2 regions of the Marinagarivorans sp. genome follow, and region 2 is predicted to be linked to the other one. Evidence: predicted binding sites of a transcription regulator. Region 2 holds the regulator's gene; the other holds the start of a gene.
The links. Region 2 encodes sigma-54, which starts transcription at its own class of promoters, with help from an activator protein. Its sites were predicted from a motif close to TGGCACANNNNTTGCNNT; they were not measured.
Positions count from the first base shown of each region.

Region 1: the regulator sigma-54 is predicted to act here: its motif matches at 2,003-2,020, upstream of flgA (flagellar basal body P-ring formation chaperone FlgA).

Region 1 is NZ_CEXWTU010000294.1:143-5,019, forward strand. It holds gene AC3A8L_RS19655 (CheR family methyltransferase) at 1-767, opposite strand, end outside; gene AC3A8L_RS19660 (chemotaxis protein CheV) at 806-1,753, opposite strand; gene flgA (flagellar basal body P-ring formation chaperone FlgA) at 2,189-2,932, shown strand; gene flgM (flagellar biosynthesis anti-sigma factor FlgM) at 3,239-3,544, shown strand; gene AC3A8L_RS19675 (flagella synthesis protein FlgN) at 3,742-4,236, shown strand; partial or broken gene dusA (tRNA dihydrouridine(20/20a) synthase DusA) at 4,307-4,877, shown strand, end outside.
Region 2 is NZ_CEXWTU010000005.1:9,263-22,262, reverse strand. It holds gene AC3A8L_RS01340 (sugar kinase) at 1-174, shown strand, start outside; gene manD (D-mannonate dehydratase ManD) at 327-1,544, shown strand; gene AC3A8L_RS01330 (mannitol dehydrogenase family protein) at 1,578-3,050, shown strand; gene uxaC (glucuronate isomerase) at 3,132-4,550, shown strand; gene yjgA (ribosome biogenesis factor YjgA) at 4,734-5,258, opposite strand; gene mgtE (magnesium transporter) at 5,305-6,663, opposite strand; gene AC3A8L_RS01310 (HPr family phosphocarrier protein) at 6,772-7,041, opposite strand; gene rapZ (RNase adapter RapZ) at 7,041-7,931, opposite strand; gene AC3A8L_RS01300 (PTS sugar transporter subunit IIA) at 8,072-8,533, opposite strand; gene AC3A8L_RS01295 (RNA polymerase factor sigma-54) at 8,569-10,101, opposite strand; gene lptB (LPS export ABC transporter ATP-binding protein) at 10,272-10,997, opposite strand; gene lptA (lipopolysaccharide transport periplasmic protein LptA) at 10,984-11,628, opposite strand; gene lptC (LPS export ABC transporter periplasmic protein LptC) at 11,612-12,202, opposite strand; gene AC3A8L_RS01275 (KdsC family phosphatase) at 12,199-12,756, opposite strand; partial or broken gene AC3A8L_RS01270 (CBS domain-containing protein) at 12,756-13,000, opposite strand, start outside.

The sequences.
Region 1 (4,877 bases), on a different contig from region 2:
ATGCCATTTGGCGCAAGTACGCTATGAATATTGCGGAGAATACGCTTTTTGAGTTCAGCGTTAAAATAGATAAGAACGTTACGGCAGAACACAATATGGTATTTTTCAAAGCCGTATGAATCACTTTGGAGGTTCAGTGGCCTAAAATCTATACCCTGCTGGAGAATAGGTTTTATTTGCCACCGGCCATCGGGGGCTGAAGAGAAAAACGCTTGTAAGCGCTCTTGGCTCAACCCCCGGGCAATGGACAATCGGTCATAAAGGCCTGCCCGAGCGCTCGCAAGAATTTCACTGGAAATGTCTGTGGCAACAATGCGGCTGGCCAGTAGTGGTTTACCCAACCGGTGGCGATTAAACTCGCTCAATGTCATATTCAGAGAATAGGGTTCTTGACCCGAAGAACACGCAGCGCACCACACACGAATATTCTGGACCCCCTCTTCCACCATCGCAGGGAATAAGGTGTTCCGGGCAAATTCAAACGGATAATTATCACGAAACCAAAGGGTTTCGTTCGTCGTCATGGCATCGACAACTTCTTGCCTCAAAGCTCGCTCAGAGGGGTTGCGTAACAAGACCAGCAGCTTGGTTACGGAACTAATATGTTCTTGCGCAAGAATTCTGCGCACGCGAGTTGCTACAAGATATTCCTTACCTACCCCCAAGTCGATACCGCACGCTTGGAGTAAAAACAGGCGAAACTCCTGATATTCAACGTCAGTAAAGCATATCCCTTTTGTCGTAGAACCTGGATTATGACTCGTCATATCGGCATCTACAGAGTCTATGAACAGGAATACCTGCTTTAAGACTCATCAAGTCCATCTCCTATTGCCTCTTTGACCCTTGCATTGACCTGCTTGGCCAGCTCGTCGGGGTGAAATTTCGCTAAAAAGGCGTTGGCCCCAACCTTTTTAACCATCGCTTCATTGAAAACACCACTGAGCGAGGTGTGCAGAATAATATGCATATTACTCAATAGAGGATTAGCCCTCACCTCGGCAGTAAATGTGTAACCATCCATTTCCGGCATTTCAATATCTGAAATGATCATTAATAGCTCTTGCGAAGGCGTTTTACCGTCTGCAATCAAGCCCTCCAAATAATCCAGCGCTTCCCGGCCATCCTTTCGCACTGTGGCAGTCATACCGATCGACTCCACCACTTTTTGTATTTGCTTACGCGCAATCGTCGAATCATCCACAATCAACACATGTCTATTGACAGAAGCATCATTTTTAGACTCTTCAATGTATTCAGCGCTAACATCTTCAGGCAGTGGTGATACCTCAGCGAGGATCTTTTCGACATCAATAATCTCGATAAGCTTACCTTCAACCTGAGTAACAGCTGTAAGATAATTATCCCTACCGGCTCCCTTGGGTGGTGGATGTATTGACGCCCAATTCATGTTGACGATACGCTCTACCGACTTAACCAAAAACCCCTGAGTTGAGCCGTTGTACTCGGTAATAATGACAAAACACTGAGAGATATTATCCAACGGCATACTACCCGTCGCTTGCCGCATATCCATAATCGGAATAGTGCCACCGCGAATATGCGCCACCCCCCTAACAACAGGATGCCGCCGAGGGATTTCATTTAAGTAAGGACACTGCAAAACCTCCTTAACTTTAAAAACGTTAATCCCATACTGTTGGGTACCGCCCAAGCTGAATAACAATAGCTCGAGCCGGTTTTGCCCCACCAGCTGTGTACGCTGGTTGACACTATCTAAAACGCCAGCCATAACAATCTCCGTTCAAAGCGAAACCTCACGATTCACACCCAAAGCTTGCGAACAATTAAACAGGCGAACCTAACGTGGCGCCCATACATACCTTTAACTCTAGTCGGTGATCCCTCCTTTTGACGAACAAAATGGAAGCAAAAGTATAAACGGCAAAGTTTATCGCCCAATACCCTCATCGGCCGCTCAAAAAAGTATGTAAAAAAAGATATAACGCGCCAAAGACCTGCTGCGCGCCAATATTTTCAATGGCATAAGTACTGCCGCACAATTCGCGGTATAACAGTCATCAATCTCACTTTTGACGGCAGATACAATCGTCGTTATTAACGGCTTAGATTTTGCGTACAGAGCTTGTAAATACCAATAATGACAAAACCTGTCATACTTTTGTCACGTTGAATAAGAACAATAAATGCACACAGAGGGTTACATATGTACCATATATCAATATTTTTACTCATTACCGGTATCTTTTTTGGCTCTTTCGCACACGCCGCCGCATCGAGCTCCGTTGATAATGACGCCACCGCTAATATGCCCTTCGAAAATATTGACGCCATGCGGGCGCAGGTCAAGGAAGTACTTTCACAACACTTCAGCTCAATCGCCCAAGACGCCCAGCTCGATATTAAAGTGTCGAGCATCGACCCCCGACTAAAATTGAAAGCATGCTCAGAAAAGAAAAACATCAAGGTGAATGGTAACAACACTAAAACGGCCAACATTTCAGTGAGAGTGAGCTGTAGCGGAGAATCGCCATGGAGTATTTTTGTACCTGCTCGCATTAATATTCTGAAAGAAGTAGTAACCGCCACACGGGATATATATAAAGGCTCCATCCTTCGCGCCGAGGACCTTTCGTTGAGCGTTCGCAACACCAGCAACCTTGGCTTTGGCTACACCAACAATACAATTCCACTGATTGGAAACGCCCTTACACGCAACATTAGTGCTGGCGGCATTATTCGTTTAAAGCACGTGAGTAAACCCATAGTAATCACTCGCGGCGATAAAATCACCTTAGAAGCAGGCCAAGGAGGGTTATCGGTAGCCACTTCAGCCATTGCTATGTCTGATGGCCAGATTGGCGATCAAATTCAAGTAAAGAACGCCCAATCTAAGCGTGTGATCGAGGCCTTTGTGGTCGCACCCGGGCGTGCTGTTGCAAACCTTTAGATCAATAGAACCAAGAGACCTTAGGGACGAGGAAACAATATTTCATCCACTAATGCTTGATATCGACATCCTTACCTTCGTTGCTCAAAGCGTTACATGCCCCGGCATGCGCCCCTTTAAGCGCCTCGATAAGAAAGCCAATCTCTTCGCCTAATTGGATAAACTATAATTACCTCGACCCTTAAATCAATAATAAAAAGTAAATAAACGCTAAAGTAATGAGTGTTGCGGCCGACAAGCTATGTGAACCGGCTGAATTTGGGAATTTAATTTCAGCCACCCCCTTTAGATAGAGAGGCATCCAACATGGTTATTGATCCCGGCGGCGTCGGCAAAAACCGACTTCATGCCCAACCTCAAGATACCAGCAAAGCGCGCGGCCCTTCGGCAAGCGGCCCTGCTAATCAATCCGCGAGCGGCCCACAAGCCTCTGCAGCCGACAACGTTTCACTAAGCGGTGCAGGCCAAGCCATGAGCCGCCTAGAAAGTAAGGTGCAAAGCAGCGCGGATGTCGATACCAACAAAGTTGCGGAGATTAAGCAATCTATCGCAAACGGGAGCTTCACCCCCAACCCGTCAGCCATTGCCGACAAAATGCTGTCTGAGTTTTAGGCAGCATTTCCTACGCTAAAGACTTCACCTACATTCTCACAACAACAATCGCAGCAGCCCCACGCTCATCAAGCTCAAAGCGCTTTCTAACAATCTCCCTGCTTTAGTTAAACATATAGGCTTAAAAACTGCATAGTTTTTAGAATATTTGGCTTTTCGGTGAAAGCGACATTTGTTTGACACAAGAGAATCTAGCGATGAGTTTTGCACACCCCCTTAATAACGACCGGTTAGCCAAAAGCATTAGCAACGATATTAATGCCTGCCAAAACTTACTCGCCCTGCTTGAACAAGAGCGGGAGCATTTAAAAAAACGGGAGATTGAGAGCTTAGATACTATAATCGAAGCAAAATCAAAGCTACTGAATCAACTGCATCAAAGCGCGTTTACACGGACACAATGGACCAATCAATACCAATCCGAAGCACAAAATGGCAACGCCTCGGCGGAGCAATCATTCAGCCAGTATGCGAATGAAAACGGTCTTACTGAACAGTGGCAAAAATTGCAGGACCTTTTTAAAGCCTGCCAAAATGCGAATGAAGTTAACGGCAAGGTAATGATGCGCAGCCAGTCGACCCATGAACGGCTATTAAATATTTTGCGGGGCCAAGACAATAACAGTCCGCTCTATAACGGCAAAGGCACAAAACACAACCAAAACGCACGCGGTACTTTAGGTGAAGCGTAATACAGTATTTTTTTGTAATATCTGACGCCAACAAACGGTATACTAGACCACTTTTTACGCAGTTGTCTTTATGTCCCCCCAGCCCAATTCCGCCACACCCGCCACAAGCACACCACAACATAACCCCTGGCGCTTTTGCACCGCCCCGATGATGGAATGGAGCGATGCGCATTGTCGTTATTTTTGGCGATTATTAACAAAAGAAGCGCGTGTCTATACCGAAATGGTAACCACGCCAGCCCTGATTCACGGTAATCGCGATCGCTTTTTATCGTTTAACAAAGAAGAGCACCCCATCGCACTGCAGCTTGGAGGCAGTAACCCCAAAGAACTTGCGGAATGCGCCAAGATGGCCGAAGACGCAGGCTTCGACGAGGTAAACCTCAATTGTGGCTGCCCTAGCGACCGGGTACAGGAAAACAAAATAGGTGCCTGTTTAATGGCAGAGCCAGAGCTTGTCGGTGACTGCATTCAAACGATGCAAAATGCGGTCAAAATTCCAGTCACGGTTAAGCACCGCATTGGTATTGACGATCTTGATAGTGCCGAGCATTTGCATCACTTTGTTAACACCCTCAGCGCCGCTGGCTGCGAGGTTTTTATCGTGCACGCGCGTAAGGCATGGCTAAAAGGCTTAAGCC
Region 2 (13,000 bases):
GTGGCGCCGGTTGATACCACTGCTGCTGGCGACTCTTTCGGCGCCGCTTATTTAGCATGTAGGCTGGCCGGTGGTGATATTCATAAGGCTGCGAAAGCAGGGCATAGTTTGGCGGCATCAGTGATTCAGCATGAAGGTGCAATTTTATCAGAGCAAAGTATGCCTACAATCTGATGCCTGAAAATTAAATCACTCTTCAGCTGAATGGGTGAGAATTAAATTAAGACTGTAACGCGAATGTTTTAAAAAATCGTTGTTTAAGGTTTCGCTATTACTATTAACAGTTGTCTCTCAACCAATACTAAATTTTGATTAGGAGTTGTACGATGAAAATCGTTGAAGCTAAAGTGATTGTTTGTTGCCCAGGTCGTAATTTTGTTACATTAAAAATCACCACCGATGAGGGTATATACGGTATTGGCGATGCGACTTTAAATGGTCGAGAAAAAGCAGTTGTGGCATTTTTGGAAGATTATCTTTGTCCTACGTTAATCGGTAAAGACCCTCAGCGTATTGAAGATATTTGGCAGTTTTTTTATCGCGGTATTTATTGGCGTCGCGGTGCAGTGAATATGACAGCCATAGCGGCGGTAGATACCGCACTGTGGGATATTAAAGCTAAGATGGCGAATATGCCTCTGTACCAATTGCTGGGTGGCCGTAGCCGTGACGGCGTGATGGTTTATGCCCATGCTAACGGTGCCGACATTAGTGAAACCTTAGAGCAAGTCCATCAGTTGTCGGAAGAGGGCTATAAAGCGATTCGCGTACAGTGTGGTGTGCCGGGTTTAGATCATGTTTATGGTGTGGGCAAAAAAGGCCCAGGCGGCGCTCGTTACGAACCTGCAGATTCTGATTTACCAGCAGAGCATATGTGGTCGACAGAAAAATACTTAAATCACGTGCCCAAGTTGTTCGAAGCAGTGCGAGATCAAATGGGAGATGACTTACATATTCTGCACGACGTACACCATCGTCTTACTCCCATTGAGGCGGCGCGGCTGGGTAAAGAAATAGAACAATATAAATTGTTCTGGATGGAAGATCCTGTGCCGGCCGAAAACCAAGAAGGTTTTAAATTAATTAGGCAGCACACAACAACGCCGATTGCCGTAGGTGAGGTATTTAGCAGTATTCACGATTGTCGTGAGTTAATACAGAATCAATTAATTGATTATATTCGCTCTACGGTTGTACACGCTGGCGGCATTACACATTTGCGCCGTATTGCCGATTTAGCCTCGCTTTACCATGTTAAAACGGGTTGTCATGGCGCTACCGATTTATCGCCCGTGTGTATGGGGGCTGCATTGCATTTCGATTATTGGGTGCCCAATTTTGGTATTCAAGAGCATATGGCGCACGCAGAGGTGACAGAGGAAGTCTTCTCTCATGCTTATGCGTTTAACGATGGCTATTTTACGCCGGGAGAAACGCCAGGGCACGGCGTCGATATCGACGAAAAGCTCGCGGCCAAATATCCATACCAGCGAAAATGCTTGCCGGTTAACCGTTTAGAGGATGGCACTTTGTGGCATTGGTGATAATTATTGTGCAATTTTTAATGAAGGCAAATTATGTCAATTAACATAGAGAGAGGGTTGAGTTTAACCCCTACGCAATACGTGGCCGCTGATTTGCCTGTGGGCATTGTACATATAGGGCTCGGTGCCTTTGTGCGCGCACACATGGCTGTGTATGTAGAAAAACTTTTAAATACAACAGAAGAGGCTTACGGGATATGCGCTGCCAATATCCGCTCAAACTCACAGATTGTAGATGAGTTAAATGACCAGCAACAACAATATACTGTGGCAGAGTATGCCGCCGACAATTCTATAATATTGCGGCAAGTCAGCTGTGTACGTGAAGTACTTTATGCGGGGCCGGGCCACGTTAGCTGCTTGTTGGAGCGCTTAAAAGATCCTGCTATTAATATTGTGAGTTTAACCGTTACTGAAAAGGGTTATTTCTTTGATGCATCCCAGCAACAGTTGAAATTAGATAGCGCAGAGGTTAAACACGATATCGCCAAACCCAAAACACCCAAAACGGCGATAGGTATTTTGGTCGCTGGATTGCGTTACTGTTATGACAACAACCAAATTCCGTTTACGGTAATGAGCTGTGACAATATGCCTCATAACGGACATTCGACGCGCAGTGCAGTACTCCAATTGGCGGCGCTGCAAGATCAGCTCCTTGCAGGTTGGATAGCGGCCAATGTAGCTTTCCCTTCAACAATGGTTGATCGAATAGTTCCTGCCACCACTCAAGAAACTGTATCGACTGTAAATTCATTGTTAGGGCAAGCTAAAGCTTCTTGGCCTGTTCCGCGGGATAGCGCCCCCATTGCTTGCGAAAGTTTTTCGCAATGGGTTATTGAAGATAACTTTACCAAAGGACGACCAGACTTTTCAAAGGTAGGTGCGGCCTTTGTTAAGGATGTCGCTCCGTGGGAAGAAATGAAACTACGGATGTTAAATGGCAGTCATTCATTAATCGCCTATCTGGGTTGTTTGGCAGGTTATAAAACGGTTGCAGAGTGTATGGCCGACGAAGCACTTGTTAAGCTGATCAAAACTTATATGCTGGAAGAGGCTGCGCCTACACTCCATATGCCTGATGGGGCTGATCTTGATGCGTATGCAAGTACTTTATTGCAGCGTTTTTCGAATGCTAGTTTACAGCATCAAACTCGGCAAATTGCCATGGATGGTTCGCAGAAGATTCCTCAGCGTTGGCTGCAGGGGGCGTGCATTAATTTGCAGGCAGGTAATTTCCCTAAAATTACGGCGCTTGGATTGGGGGCTTGGATTGTATATTTACAAGACAGCCAAGCGCAGCCAAGTTATATCATCGACGACCCTCTGGCATCTGAGTTAATACCTTTGGCGTTAGCGGCAAATACTTGTGCAGGCGTTGCAGCATTTGTTCAGCATTCGGCGCTGGCTAAATTTGAACTTATCGCCTTCCCTAATTTTATCGAGGGCATTGATCGCTCAATAAAATTATTAAGGGAAGATGTGCAGGCTATTTTTTACCACTGATATTGATTAGTGGACTTTCACAATTAATCCCTAAAGCAGCGCCATGGTGTACGCTGCTTTTTATGTTTTGGCTTGAGTGATATGACAACTTTTTTTGGTGAAAATTTTTTATTGACGAACGACGTGTCGCGTCGCCTTTATCATGATGTAGCAGTTGCTTTGCCCATTATTGATTATCATTGCCACTTGCCACCGAGTGAAATTGCTGAAGATCGTCGCTATGACAACATTGCTCAAATTTGGTTGGAAGGCGATCACTATAAATGGCGTGCACTTAGGGCGGCAGGTGTACAAGAGCGCTTGATTACTGGGGCGGCGAGTGAACGAGAAAAATATGATGCTTGGGCGGCGGTTGTGCCGCAATGCCTGGGCAACCCGTTGTATACCTGGGCGCATTTAGAGTTACGCAGGCCTTTTGGAATTACAGATACCGTTTTTGGGCCGTTTACAGCAGGTAAGGTTTGGGCTGATACGCAGGAGATGCTTAAGCAGCCGGATTTTTCAGCGCAAGGTATTATGACAAAGATGCGGGTGAAAATGGTGGGCACAACAGATGACCCCATACACAGCCTGCAGCATCACAAGCATATTTCGCAAAACCCTTTTGGTGTAAAAGTACTGCCGAGTTTTCGCCCTGATCGTGCCTATAAAATAGAATTAGACGGCTTTATGGAATACATTGCGCGTTTAGGCGAGGTTGTTAATTCGCCCATTATGCGATTTCATCAGCTCTTGGATGCACTGTCTAGTCGGTTGGATTATTTTGCGGAACACGGTTGCACGATTGCTGATCACGGTATTGAAATAATGCGTTTTTCGGAGCCCGTTAGCGAGCAAATATTAGATGCTATTTTAACGAAACGATTAAATGAAAAGTCGTTAACCGAATTAGAAGTAGCACAGTTTTTTACAGCTGTTAATGTATTTTTAGGTCAGCAGTATGCAATGCGCGGTTGGGTTTTGCAGTTGCATATGGGGGCGCAGCGAGATAATAATTCACGAGCTTTAAGCAATGTTGGGCCTAATAGTGGTTTTGATTCCATGGGGGACCATCCTATTGCTGCGCCGCTTGCCGGTTTACTGAATGCGATGGAAAAAACTGATGAACTTCCCAAAACCATTTTATATTGTATTAATCCTAGTGATAACGAAGTGCTGGCTACAATGGCGGGTAATTTTCAGGGGGCCAATATTGCGAGTAAAGTGCAGTTTGGCTCAGGCTGGTGGTTTAACGATCAAAAAGACGGCATGCAACGGCAGTTAATCCAATTATCGCAACTAGGCATGCTTAGCCATTTTGTAGGTATGCTGACGGACAGCCGCAGCTTTTTATCCTATACCCGGCACGAATATTTTCGTCGTATTTTGTGTGAGATGGTAGGCGGTTGGGTTACCGCTGGCGAAGCCCCCAATGATTGGCCGCTTCTGAGTGGCTTAATTGCCGATGTCTGCTTTCACAACGCCAACCGTTATTTTGATTTGGCGTTAGACCCGTATTAGGCGGTTCTTTAAGTACTGCAGGGGGGGGCAGCAGACAGGTCAACAGCGAATAAGGGCCGAGGAAAAAATACTTTATCCAATAATACTTGCCTCCTGCATTAGCCTAATAACGTATATCCCTATACGGAAGCAATGTCTAAAAAGGGGCTCCAGCCCCGATGCGTTACCCTACTGACCTATGTCCTAATGCGTTTGCCTCAGTGTCTCTCGCAACAACTTAAACAACTTACGCGCATTGGTTGGTGGCTTGTTATTTAATTTATCTGTTTGCGCATTTTTGCAAAATTGCCGAATTTGTTGGCGGTCGGCAAAGGGGAATTCTGTATAAAAATCAGATAGTGCATTTGCATCGTTGCTGTCGAGTAGGCGGTCGCGCCAGCCTTCAACAATGTGTAAGCGTCGCGCGTCGCCTTGCTGCTCATCTTCTATTTCTTGATAAGCGGCTTGAATCGCTTCGTGGTCTGCGGCACGCATTAGTTTGCCAATAAATTGCATGTGGCGTTTTTTGGCGCCGTTTTTGCGAATGTTACGTGTTTCGACAATCGCATCGTAAAGTGTTTCTTCGAGCGGTATGCGCGTGAGTAAATCATCTTTTAGTTCGGTGAGTGCTTCACCAAGGTCTTGTAGCGCAAGACATTCTTTTTTAATGGCCGTTTTACTGACTATATCGTCATCATAATCAGTATCGTGCTTGGGTTTATCTTGCATAACTCAAACCTATTTTTGGTGCTAGTGTTGAAAAGAGGTGCGCTAATCACGCGTAAAAGTAAGTGGCTAGGCCTAAAAAGGCGAAAAAGCCAACGACATCGGTAATGGTCGTTAATGTAACGCCGCCGGCAAGGGCGGGGTCGATGCGCATGGCCTTTAAGCCGATGGGCAATAGTGCGCCAGCTACGGCGGCAGTAATCAGGTTGATGATCATTGCGGCGGCAATAATAAACGAGATTCGCCAATCCCCAAACCATAATCCTGCAATTGCGGCCATAACCAGTGCCCATAACAGGCCGTTGATAATACCCACGCGGACTTCTCGGCTGATTAGCCACCCTAAATTGTTGCGGCTAATGTGGCCTAGGGCCATCCCGCGAATAACAACCGTGAGGGTTTGTGAGCCCGCGACACCACCCATGCTCGCGACAATCGGCATAAGTACGGCGAGGGCTACGACTTTATCAATGGTGCCTTGAAATAAGTTAATGACGCTGGACGCTAATAAGGCGGTAAGCAGGTTTATGCCTAGCCACAGGGCGCGCCGCGGTGTTGTTCTTGCTGTGGTTGCAAAGGTGTCTTCTTCTTCATCTAGGCCGGCTGCCCCCATAAATGAGTGATCAGCCGTTTCACGGATTACGTCGACCACATCATCGATGGTGATACGGCCAATAAGTTTGCCTTGCTCGTCGACTACGGGCGCGGAGACCCAATCGTTTTGTTCAAACAGCTTAGCGACATCGCTTTCATCGAGGTCGGCAGAAATCGGGTTGGCGTCTGTAACCATGACTTCGCGTACGGTGGTGTCGCCAGGCTTGGTCAGTAGCGTTGCCAGCGGTAATAACCCGAGGTACATATCTTTTTTGTTAACGACAATTAGGCTATCTGTTGAAGGCGGTAACTCATCGTGCCGGCGCAGGTAGCGTAAAACTACATCGAGCGTAAACTTGGGGCGCACGGTGATGGTGTCGGTGTTGGTTAGGCCGCCAGCAGTATTCTCGGGGTAGGCCAAAACGGCTGTTACACGATCGCGATCTTGATCACTCATGGCTTCTAAAACTTGCTGGGTGATTTGATCCGGCAGGTTTTGAAGGATGTCGACAATATCATCGGTTTCAAGACTTTCTGTGAGCTCGACCAAGTCCTCGGTATTCATCTGGGCGAGGTAAAACGCCTGAATATCTTCGGGGAGCTCTTCTATGAGTTCTGTTTGTGCGGTTTTACCAATTAATTCCCATATCACGCTACGGGTATGGGGTGGTGAAGATTCGATAACGCGCGCTAGCTGAACGGGTGTTAGCACGCGCAGGGAGTGCTTAACCTGCTTTAGCGTGCCGCTTTGGAGTAGGTTGTGAATATGGCCGAAATGTTTTTCGGTACTTGAATGGCTATTGCTCTTAGGCATTGACTACAGCTCGATGGTCACGGCATGGCTACGCAAAAGTAGACTGGCAGGCGATGCCTTTATTGGCGACGCTCTTTTTAATCCTCGTTTCTTAAATGCTTTTTTGGGTTATTCATCCTCGTCAAAACGGTTGTTAATTAGTGCTACAACCGAGTTTACGGCTGTGTCGGCATCATTGCCATCAGCCGCTACAGTAATCTCTGTGCCTTTGCAGGCGGCTAATAACATTAGCGACATAATGCTTTTGGCGTCAATGGCTTTGCCGTTACAGCTGACGGTGACTTTGCTGCCAAATTGATTGGCTGTATTGGCGAGTTTGCTGGCGGCCCTTGCGTGCAGGCCTAATTTATTACAGATAGTTGTTGTTTGTTCGCTCATTATTTGGCCACCAAGTGCGCAATGGGTTGGGCTTGCCCGGTTAGTTGGCGGTGGCGAACCTGTACATTACCATAGGTGTTTTTAAACACATTGGTGAGGTGCTCAGTCAAAAAAACAGAGCGGTGCATACCGCCTGTACAGCCGATGGCCACAGTGAGGTAGCTGCGGTTATTGGCCTGGAAGGAGGGTAGCCACTTGGATAAAAAGGCTGCAATGTCGTCGGCCATCGCCATGACTTCAGGTTGCTCGGCAAGGAACGTTTGTACGGGTTCATCTAGCCCGGTGAAACCGCGCAGCTCGGGTTTCCAAAAGGGGTTCGGTAGGCAGCGCACATCAAAAACAAAGTCGGCGTCTACGGGCATGCCGTACTTAAAGCCAAACGATTCAAAGCTCAGGGCGGCACTTTTGCTATCTTCGCCGACCACTTTCTTGCGAATAACGCTGCGTAGTTCGTGCAGGGTTAGGGTGCTGGTATCGAGTGTGATATCGGCTAATGCAGCAACGGGCTCTAAAATGGCGCGTTCACTATTAATCGCTTGCTGTAAGCCGGTTTTGTCATTGGATAATGGGTGTTTACGGCGTGTTTCGCTAAAGCGTTTGAGTAAAATTGTATTACTGGCGTCTAAAAATATGGTTGTGAACTGTGAGGCTTCGAGTTGGCAGGCTTCGATAATACTGGGGTATCGGCTTAAGTCTCCGCCAATATTGCGGGCATCAATCCCAACAGCTAAAAGTAATTTTCCGCTATCGGCGTTTTTCATTTGCGTGATCAGTGCGGGAAGTAAGCTGACGGGGAGATTATCAATGCAGGTGTAGCCGCAGTCTTCGAGTAACTGCAGCGCTGTTGATTTGCCTGAGCCCGAACGCCCGCTAACAACAACAAATTGCATGGTAATCTCCTAATGTAAAGACGCTAAAAATGAATGTTGATACTGCAGTTCTGAATTATTGTATTGTGAGTCTGCAGTGTAGGGTTTTATTACGACCGTTATATTGCAAACGTCGTATTGCAACGGGTTTTCTTTTGGCCTTAACTTTCTTTAAATGGCACAAGCGCAGCTGTGAAAAGTGCATTGTTGCTGTCTGCTTTACGTAAGGCTTCAGCGTAACCTTTGCCTTGTAGTGCCTCTGCTAATGCGGCTAAATTTTGTAAATGATCATTGTCAGCATCTTCAGGAACGAGCATTGCAAATATTAAGTCGACAGGTGTGTTGTCTATTGAATCAAAATCAATAGGGTTTTGCAGTGTCATTACTGCGCAAACGGAAACGCCCCCTGTTGCAAATCGGCAGTGAGGGATGGCAATACCTTCACCAATACCTGTTGAGCCGAGTCTTTCTCGGGTTATCAATTGCTGAAATAAATCATTGGCGTTTAGTGAAGGTACGCTACTGGTGATTAAATCGGCCAGCGTTTCAAGTGCGCGCTTCTTACTGGTGCATTCGGTGCCGCATAATACGCGGTTAGCCGATAGCATTTTTTCTAGTGGCATAGGTAACTCAGCCTTATCGTATTAAAAGCCAACTATTATACTAGTTGCTTGCGCTCATTCGAGGGTGGAATTTGTAATGACTCGCGGTATTTTGCAATCGTCCGGCGAGCAACCATGATGCCTTGATCGGCCAGTAATTCTGTAATTTTAGAGTCGCTAAGGGGTTTTCTTGTGTTTTCCGCGGCAATCAATTTTTTGATGATGGCGCGAATAGCCGTGGAAGAGCATTCACCACCAGATTCTGTTGCTACATGGCTTGAGAAAAAGTATTTCAGCTCAAAAATACCCTGTGGGGTGTGCATGTATTTTTGGGTGGTGACGCGAGAAATAGTGGATTCGTGCATTTCTACCATTTCAGCGACATCGTGTAAAACCATGGGCTTCATGCCTTCAGCGCCATGTTCCAGAAACCCTTGCTGACGTTCGACAATGCACGTCGCAACTTTTAAGAGTGTCTCATTACGGCTTTGTAGGCTTTTTAGAAACCAGCGAGCTTCTTGCAAGTTATCTTTTAAATAGGTGTTGTCAGTGCTGCTGTCGGCACGTTTTACTAAGGATGCGTAATCCGAATTAATTTTTAATTTGGGTGCAATGTCGGGGTTAAGCTGAACTTGCCAGCGATTCTTAACTTTGCTGACAAACACATCCGGTACAACATATTCTGTACTGGAGTCGTTGATGAAGTCGCCGGGCTTTGGGTTTAGGCTTTGAATCAGCGCAATGGCGGATTGAAGCTCGGGTTCTTTGACCTTGAGCTTGCGCATTAATTGTTTGAAGTCGCGACTGCCGAGTAGCGGAAGGTAGTCGGCGACTAAAGCTTTAGCCGTAGCAAAACCAGGCGTCGATTCAGGCAACTGCAGCAATTGTAAATACAGGCACTCGCTGATATTTCGGCTGGCAACGCCCGGCGGGTCGAACTGTTGAACGCGGCGAAGCACGGCGGCGACTTCGTCTTCCTCTAGATCCGGAAATATTTTTTGCATACCTTCAAAAATATCGTCCATCGTTTGGCTTAACATGCCTGAAGGCTCTACGGCATCAATAACCGCCGTGGCGATTTCACGATCGGTATCGCTCATGGGGGTGAGATTAAGTTGCCACATTAAGTGATCTTGTAGGGTTTCGGCGCTGGCATTGCGCGAGTCGTAGTCGAAATCTTCATTTTCGGGACGGGATAACCCGCTACCACTGGGGCCACTTTGGTAGAGGTCATCCCAGCTGGTATCTACGGCTAAGTCGGTAGGGATGTTTTCGCTCCAGTCATCGCTGGCTGTTGCCTCGTTGGCCTCGTTGGTGTTCTCGGGGCTTACTTCAGCGGCTTTTATGGGAGTTTCAACGTCTGCGGGTAATTCTGACTGGGCATTACTTGCCTGCTCGCCATCGACCCCTTTACTTCCCTCACTGGCGCCACTGTCTTCTGTGACTTCCAACATCGGGTTGTTTTCAAGGGCTTCTTGAATTTCGTTTTGCAGATCGAGTGTCGAAAGTTGCAATAGACGTATCGCCTGTTGCAGCTGAGGCGTCATGGTCAGCTGAGTGCCGAGTTTGAGTTGCAAAGATTGCTTCATCGAAGAGTAAATCCATCAAGTTTTTTGCGCTGCACACATTGAGAGCGTCTTAATGTGATTGTAGTCATCCCAGCGATGTACTGCAATGACCAGTAAAAGCAAACTTCAGGCCATATCTAAAAAATCTAACGGTTGCGTGCTAGCGCTCAAATCGTCTAATAGATCGTAAGTTAGAGCTTGAAGTCTTGCCCAAGGTAGACTTCTTTAACTTTCTCGTTTTCTAATACGGTGTTTGGCGACCCTGAAGCAATAATGTGGCCTTCGCCCACAATGTAGGCCTGTTCGCAAATATCCAGGGTTTCGCGCACATTGTGGTCGGTAATCAGCACGCCTATACCGCGATCACGGAGGTGCGACACAATCTGTTTAATGTCGGAAACTGAAATGGGGTCTACGCCGGCGAAAGGTTCATCAAGCAGGATGAATTTGGGATCAGCTGCTAAGGAGCGGGCAATTTCAACCCGGCGGCGCTCACCGCCGGATAAGGCCATGCCCAGACTATCTTTGATGTGCTCGATATGAAATTCTTGTAAAAGCTTATTGGCTTCGCTAATGCGGTCTTTGCGTTTGAGGTCTTTGCGGGTTTCTAAGATGGCCAGCAGGTTCTCTGTAACGGTTAACTTCCTGAAGACAGAGGCCTCTTGGGGGAGGTAGCCCAGCCCGAGTCTTGCGCGTTCGTGCATGGGTTTACGACTGACATCTTTCCCATCGATAAAAACTTGCCCATGGTCAGCGCGGACTATACCGGCAATCATGTAAAAGCATGTTGTTTTACCGGCGCCATTAGGCCCGAGTAATCCCACAATTTGATGGGTGTTTACACTCATGGATACGTCTAAAACAATTTTCCGCGCACCGTAGCTTTTGGCGAGGTTTTTTGCCTCAAGAGTGGCCATTGTCAATTCCTGTTACTGCGGTTTGATCTTCGGGCGTTGTTGGTACGTCTATATTACTATCGACTTGTGCAGGCTCTGTGCTGAATGTGTCATCTGGAGAGCCTTCTTCTTTTGAGGGGCTGTCGGGTACTTCGCTGCGCAATGCCTTAGGAGGAATTACCATGCGTACGCGGCCACTCTCTTTGTTGTTGCTGTCGGCTTTAACAACGGATTTTCGCACATCGTACTCAATTGTTGTGCCGGACAAGCTGGTGCCTTCTTGTTGAAGTGATGCACCTTCGAGTAAACGCAGCGTTTCTTGATCGATGCGGTATTCGAGGATGTTGGCTTTAGCAACGACTTTGCCGGCTTTATCGCTGGGCTGTTGTTGATAGGCCGCAGGCTTACCTTTTGCAATTATTTTCGTGACTTTGTCTTTGGTGTTATAGATAACAATTTCGTCGGCGTTGATGCGCATGGAGCCTTGCGCCATTTCTACTTTTCCGGAGTAGGTTGTGGTGCCGGCTATCTCATCACGTTCTGCGCTATCGGCGTCGATGGTGATCGGTTGGCTGCGATCACTTTGCAGTGCGATGGCGTTGGCGCAGGTGCATAGCAAAGCTGCTGCGACAATTCTACTGAATAGGTTCATGTTGTCCTCGCACGTTGGCTAGTAACTTGATGCGTTGTGAAATCATATCAACTTCGAGTCCGTCGGCATTAATGGTGCCGTTAGCGCTTTCGATGTGAACGTGAGCATCAGTACTGATGCGTTTTTGGTGAGGGAATATATCGATACTTTCGGTGCTGAGCTTTGTGGTGATTGTCGTATCATTGTTATCGGTTTGCCAGACTTCTACGTCATCCCATAGCGTTAATTTTTCGCCGTGGGCCATAATTTTCCCTTGCTTGGCGGTGACAAACCAAGGGTTTGGTTCGCCATATAGTGTCAGTTTAGGGGCAGTAATAAGCATGTAATCTTCGTCGGAGGTGCTTTGTGTATCGGCGCGAAAATGCTTGAGCGTCACGGCATCAAACTCATAGCTGAGTTTACCGGTTTCATCAAAATGACTGGTGCGAGCGTCATGCAATACGGCATACGGAAAACGCTCGAAAGGAGATTCTACCTTTGCGAGGGGATTAAGGAGCTCTGGGCGGCTATCCCACAGCAAAACAACGGTCATTGTAATCACGCAAATCAGTGAAATGTAAACCCAGTTTTTCACTCGCCGGAACCTGTATAGAAATCGATAACGGTTTGATACTTGTCTTGTGCGATTAATAGCGCATCACAAGCCTCGCGTACGGCGCCCATACCTCCTTGGCGACTACTCCTCCAGTGTGAGCGGCTCAGTACTTCGGGGTGTCCGTTGGGCACCGTGAGCGCAAGCCCGACTTGGGTCATTATGAGTAGGTCGGGGAGATCATCGCCCATGTGGGCGATTTCTTCTAGGCTCGGTGGTACTGGCATGCTGGCGAGTAATTCTTGTAAGGCGACCATTTTATCTTCACGCCCTTGAGCTAACAGTGTGATGCCTAAATCTGCGCAGCGCTTCGCCACAATATGGCTATTTCGGCCGGTAATAACAGCCACGTTCATGCCTGCGCGCAAGAGTAATCGTATGCCTTGTCCGTCGAGGGTGCTGAAGCTTTTGAGTTCTTCACCTGATTCGCTAAAGGTGATGCGGCCATCACTTAATACGCCATCGACATCAAGCACCAATAAAGTAATTTTTTTGGCGCGTGTTAACGCTGCATTGTTAAAAGTATTGTTTGTCATTACACCAAGCCTGCGCGTAGTAAGTCGTGAAGGTGTAGGACACCGAGAATGTGATTTTTATCATCCGCGACGACAAGTGTTGTGATTTTTCGCGCTTCCATGGTTTCAAGTGCTTGAATGGCGAGTGTGTCGGCTGCGGTAGTGAGTGGTTTTCGGGTCATTATCTCGCCAATGCAGGCGTTGCTAATATTGGCGCCGGTATCGATTGCTCTTCGCAAATCACCATCGGTGAATATCCCCAGTA